Regions from separate parts of the Exiguobacterium sp. B2(2022) genome, predicted to be linked through region 2. Evidence: riboswitches for the same ligand, from Rfam matches in the RefSeq annotation. Region 2 holds a riboswitch; the other holds the start of a gene.
What was found. Region 2 has a riboswitch for thiamine pyrophosphate ahead of tenA (thiaminase II). Riboswitches for the same ligand answer to the same signal wherever they lie in the genome.
Positions count from the first base shown of each region.

Region 1: it holds a riboswitch for thiamine pyrophosphate, as region 2 does, so the genes downstream of both, thiW (energy coupling factor transporter S component ThiW) here and tenA (thiaminase II) in region 2, are expected to answer to the same signal.

Region 1 covers NZ_JAPEHX010000035.1:23,683-26,792, forward strand. The annotation lists gene ON063_RS08615 (AAA family ATPase) at 1-42, opposite strand, end outside; gene ON063_RS08620 (hypothetical protein) at 136-831, shown strand; gene ON063_RS08625 (hypothetical protein) at 905-1,645, shown strand; TPP riboswitch at 1,691-1,790, shown strand; gene thiW (energy coupling factor transporter S component ThiW) at 1,857-2,342, shown strand; gene ON063_RS08635 (hypothetical protein) at 2,403-2,666, shown strand; gene ON063_RS08640 (GNAT family N-acetyltransferase) at 2,661-3,110, opposite strand, start outside.
Region 2 covers NZ_JAPEHX010000028.1:31,126-34,235, forward strand. The annotation lists gene thiD (bifunctional hydroxymethylpyrimidine kinase/phosphomethylpyrimidine kinase) at 1-88, opposite strand, end outside; gene thiM (hydroxyethylthiazole kinase) at 85-876, opposite strand; gene tenA (thiaminase II) at 873-1,547, opposite strand; TPP riboswitch at 1,636-1,740, opposite strand; gene ON063_RS07395 (ion channel) at 1,868-2,272, shown strand; gene ON063_RS07400 (hypothetical protein) at 2,280-2,432, opposite strand; gene ON063_RS07405 (aminoglycoside 6-adenylyltransferase) at 2,483-3,110, opposite strand, start outside.

The DNA of each region.
Region 1 (3,110 bases), on a different contig from region 2:
ATACACCTCGTTCAACTGTTTGATGACCTGCTCCACGCCCATATGACGACCTCCATTTTTTGTCTTAATCAAACTTTACCTTTTTATGGTAAGATAAACAACAAATAGTCTGAACATTCAAAAGGAGGTGTCTTCTTGCGCTGGACGAACAAGTTTCTTCTCCTGATTGCCACCACACTTCTTGGCACGTTCACGATGATAGTGATTGCGACGAGTGTATTCGAGTGGCTCTATAACCCGGAAACGATACCGGTCGAGGAAAATAATAGTCCCCCGACTGATCTCCTATCGGATGAGGATGATGGCATTTTAATTGGTGAATCCAAAGCAGATTACCCGTTTGAATTGGATCCTCAAAAAGGAAAACATCACTTTTTTGAGAGAATCACGAGCTCTGGCGAATCAACACGACGAAATCTTGGGCTATTCGTCGCTTTTTTGATCGCATTCTGTTGCTTCAGTTTCTATGTCTATCGAAAACGGAAGCAACGTTTGGCGCTCGCACGAGATCATGTTGATTCAAACGCAGACCCGCTTTTCGAATCGTTACAAAACAAGAACGTTTCGTCCGTTTCGACGCTCACAGCGTTCACGAACGTCCCGATTCGCGATGCACTGATCGCATTCAACCAATCTCTCGTACCAGCCAAGCGATTGCGTGCTCATGAGACACTGCAAGAGTGGTTCCAACGCATCGATTTACCGATGAACCCGTCCGTTTATCATGCGGTCCGCTACGGCACATCCTCAGGCGTGACGATTTCTGAAGAAGACACACTCCACTTTAAGAGCACACTCGATCACTACGCGACACGTCCTCACCCCGAGTGAGAATGTGCACAGGTTCTACTTTTCATTCATGAATGATAAAATGGTGGAAAATGTCAGTTAAGGGGATGAAATCATGAGACGATGGGCGATATTCGGATTAGGGGCACTTTTACTCACAGGTTGTACGGATACGGTGGCAGACAATCCGATCCCGATCGAATCACCCGATGAACCCATCACTGAATGGACGCGCGAAGACTTTAAAGACGTCTATGACCAATATGAACAAACACAACCGCTCCTCGCTGCGCTCGAACAACAAGGCATCAAACCGTTCCGCGAGACGTTTGAACGCGTCATCATTGCCGGAAACGGGCTTGAGCACACATATGCAGATATTTATCCGTTCAAACTCGATGACGGGACGTATGCCACGGTATTCGACAGTCAGGACGGAACGGTAATCAACGGTTCCGAATCGGTCGCTCCGCTGTTTTGGCAAGAGGAGTCTTTCCTTCAGTATGTCGAAGAGATAGAGAATCGAAAATTCGGAACGAGTGCCCCGCCTACCGACGTCATCCTTACGCAGGATGAATTTCAATCCGTCTATGACCGCCATGCGTACACGTCAGCCCTCCTCGTCGAACTCGATGAAGCGGGTGTCGAACTGGCACGGGAGCCAATTGACGATGTGATTATCGCCGGCAATGGCGTGACCGAAGTGACTGCCGACTTGTTCGTGTTCGATGTCGAGAACGGATATGCCATCGTATACGATCAAGATGGAGAAATATTAAAAGGTCCCGAATCCATCTCACCGCTCTTTTGGAACGAGAAGGACTATGAGGACCTGTTAGCCAAGAATGAGGGATAATTTCTCCTCCCTTCCGATTTTAGTTATGCTATACTCAAGTCAATAATCGACCACTAGGGGAGCCTTCGGGCTGAGACGGCATGTTGCCGGACCCTTTGAACCTGATCTGGCTCATACCAGCGTAGGGAAGTGGCTTGGGATACGCCTCTGTATATCCACGCCATTTTTCCGTCTGGAAACGTGGCGTTTTTATTTTGAAAGGAGACTATTCATGCGTATTCAACAACTCACTTGGATGGCAATGCTCGTTGCCATCGCCGTCGTCGGCTCAATGTTCATCTCGATTCCCACGGGTGTCGCCCGCGCTTATCCGATTCAGCATATGGTGAACGTGATTGCAGCAGTTACCGTCGGTCCGATTGGAGCCGTTCTCGTCGCTTTCGTGACCGGACTCATTCGCGTCATGACCGGCACAGGGTCACTTCTCGCGTTCCCCGGTGGCATGATTGGTGCATTTCTTGCTGGTATGTTCTTCGTTCGCACGAATCGCGTCTATGCTGCCGCTCTCGGAGAAATCATCGGAACTGGTGTCATCGCCTCGTTGATTGCCGTCCCGTATGCGAAACTGTTAATGGGTTCGACGTTCGGTGCCTTCTTCTTCGTCCCAGCGTTCCTTGCCTCTAGTTTGACAGGCGCGCTTCTCGGTTGGCTCGTCTTATCACGTGTCAAACAGCTGCGACCGAGCATACTTAAATAAAAGCCTCTCGATTGGATGGAAATGGTAAACTATAGACAACATCTATAGAGGAGGGGTTTTATGTCACGTTTCAATCAGCTTGTAGCGGGTGGTATATTGTTGTTTTTATCCGGACTCTTATACACACTCGAACGCATCGCACTCTATACCCGTTGGAACGCCCAAATCTCAACAGGGAGCTGGCCGGAAGAACCGACGTTTGTCGATCCGTTTCTAAACAACTGGTTCGTTCCCCTATTTTTATTTGCCGCTATCGTTCTCTTTTCGATGAGTATGAATGCTATAAAGACAACAAATCCATCCGAGAATCCGACCGACTTATGACGGTCGGGTTTTTGTGTGATAGACCCAGATTGCTTCGCCGTTCCATTCATCAATCAAGCCGCTGTCGACAAAGCCGTTTTTCGCATAAAATCGTTTCGCGGCTTCATTCTCTTGATGGAGGCTCAGGATGATATCATCCACGTCGTATTGTGTCTGGATGAATTCCACTGCCATGCGTAGGCACTTCGTCCCAACGCCTTTCCCCTGTTCGTTTTGATCCATCATTAAACGATCGAGCCACACATAACGTTCTGTCTGATTTTCTGCTCCGACCATCATGAAGCCAACCGGTCGCTCACCGTCATAAAATGCATAGCTCTGCCAATTATATTTCGTATCCTCGACCATCTCTTGAAGCGACTCGGCATTCGTCTCGATGAATCGGGACTGTTTCTCGTCCACTGATAGAGCAATGATCGTCTCTCGATTGACTGCATCAACCGG
Region 2 (3,110 bases):
CGAGCTCTTGAAACGTTTTTAAATCGGCTTGAATACCGGCTCCGCCCCCTGAATCAGATCCTGCAATCGTCAATACTTGCGGTCTCATGATGTCGACACCTCGATTCGATTCGTCGGGATTGTATATTGTGTCAATTGATGGAGGGCATTTAAAAAATGAATCGGAAAATCTCCCGGTCCTTCTGCCCGTTCGCTCGCCAACTCCCCGCAATAGGAATATCCCGACACGGCTGTCACCGTCGCCTTGAGCGCATTCTTTTCGACTGCTAGACATGCCCCGACGACCGCACTAAGTAAGCATCCCGTACCGGTCGTCTCAGTCATCCGTTTTGTCCCACCGCGTACTTCCATGACAACACTCCCGTCGCTGACCACGTCTTCTTTTCCAGTTACGGCTACGACGCACCCGTATCGTTTCGCTGCTTCAAGCGCCAATTGTCGCGGTTCGCATGCTCCGTCACCCGCATCGACACCTCGCGCTACCCAATCGACACCTATCAATGTCGCAATTTCTCCTGCATTTCCCCGAATGACCGTGACACGGACGTGACGCAAAATACGCTCGACGACATCCCGGCGGAATGACGTCGCCCCGACTCCAACCGGATCAAGTACAATCGGGCATCCCGCTTCGTTCGCCGCTTGTCCCGCACGAATCATCGTCGCCTCAGTCATCGTACCGAGTGTCCCGATGTTTAACACGAGCGCATCGCTCACAAACGTCATCTCTGCCACTTCTTCAATCGCATCTGCCATCACCGGAGAGGCACCGAGGGCGAGCAGTCCATTCGCCGAAAAGTTTGCTACGACTGTATTTGTGATGTTGTGGATCAACGGTGCCTGCTTTCGAATCTCGCTCCAAATCTCATGTCTCATTGGTTGACCTCCTGAGACAACGTCCAAGATTCAAGCGTCCATGCCATTTCCCAAAAGGCGACTTCGTAATAGCAACTCTTCAAGAAGAGTTTTGTGTAACGAAGCCGTTCTTCTTCTGTCGCTTGTCCAGCCAATTCATCCAACCGATCAATCTGTTCTTCCACCAACTCACGGAACCACTCCGAACCATACGTCGCAATCCAAGCTGAATAAATCGGATGGTCGGGTCGTTTATCTTTTAAACGTTCACCGATTTCGTAATACACCCAATAACACGGAAGGATTGACGCCAATACGTCACCGAGTGTCGGTCCTGCCTGTTGCATATGAAGCGCATACGCGTAAGCGGTCGGTGCCGGCTCGAATGTCGCCAGTTCAACATCCGTCACGTTGAGCATCGTAAAGAACTCACGATGAAGTGAGAGTTCCGCCTCAATCGTGTGTAAGGCATGTGTCAAAAAGCGACTCGATAGTTCCATCGTCGGTGCGAGCGTCGCCCCTTTGGCCTGCACTTTCGAGAATTGATTCAAGTAATACGAATCTTGCATGACGTAATGTCTAAACTTTTTCTCATCGAGCGTTCCTTCTCCGAGTGAACGAACGAACGGATGATGAAAGCTTGCTTCAAACAATCCATCCGCTTCCTGACGTAAGTGATCTGTAAATTTCATAATAACTCCCCCTTATAACAGATAAAAAGACGCCGCCTCCCATAACGGAAGCGGCGTCTCGAACAGTCATATCTAGGTGAAGCCATATGAGTCGTCTCGCCCACTTCCCTACGCTAGCGTGAACTAGATCAGGTTCGAAGGGTCTGGACCTTGTCCATCTCAGCCGCGTGACGCGACTCCCCTAGTGGCAAACATTATGAAATTCAGTCGTCTTCGACCACATTCTATCAATCTTTTCATCAATTGCAAACCTTTTCCGATTCTGTTTTTCATTCTTCGCTTCGGGAATGGGTAAATGAACTCATTTACATGAAAAGGATGTGTCCGGATTGAATACGATTTTATTAACCATTGCATTACTCTTCATCAGTTTGAACGTGTTTTGGTTTTTCAAACGTCAAACGTACAAGCAAACAGGATTTGACGGGAGATTGTTCGCTCAGTTGTTCGTTAGCCTACTTGGTGTCATGTTAGGATTCACATTGATTTATTATGCTTTGTCTCGTGATTCAGTCATTCTTGTGACTTCACTCGAATCCATGAATGCCGTTGAACCGACTTGGGAAAACCTCCTGTATTTCAGCGGGGTCACTTTATTATCAATCGGATTTGGTGATTTGTTGCCGATTGGTTTGACCCGATTATTCGCCATCATCGAAGGCGCCATCGGCATTTTGTTACCGAGTGCCTTCTTCATCAAATCGATGTATCAAAAAGACAAGTGAACATGTCCTAGCGCCCCGTGATGAGTAAGAACATATTAAATGCGACGAGACCAAGGGGAAGCATCGCAACCAAAATGATTGGCCATTTCTTTAAACGAATGCCGACAAAGAGGACAAGACTTCCGACTAGAAGAGCAATAAATGTCGTATATGGGTTCATGAAAAAACGCTCCTTTCTCTATAAGGAGCGTTTCCCGGCTCACGGCCTCATTAATCGTTCGAATGTCGAAGTGTTGCACATGCGGCACGGACGCGTCTGGCTTCTTCTTCCCGGAAGACGAAATCACCTTGTTCCGCGACACGCTGCGCGCAAAAGAAGAAGAGTGATTGCAGGCGGTCATGCGTGTCTTCAATCGCGCTCAGCTCAGCCGAGGCATACGTCGCCGTGAGCATCTCCCACAACTCTTCCGGTAAATGCTCTCGCATCCCGTCGCCCGATTTCCCGAGATTCACAGAAAAGTGCGTCGCATAGCCGATATTCCATTGCATCATCTGACGGAGCATATTTCGCATGATGTCGAGATGATCGAGCGCGTATAACACCTGGTGTCGTTTGATTCCTTTGACAACATAGAGTGACACCCACCAAAATTCATTCCAACAAGACGCATACTCATCAGCAGACGGGCGTGTCACACGGTATGTGTCGTCTGACGGTGTCACACTCGGATGATGGTCTCGGTCGAACACGATTTGACTGAGCGAATCGGCTTCGAGCATCTCATCAAGTTGCTCGATGCTTCGAATCGTCAAATCAATACGATGTCCGTCTACATACTGCACCAAAAATGTCACATGTCGTTCGGAATCAGACGTTTCAGGTGTCTGCATAATCAAG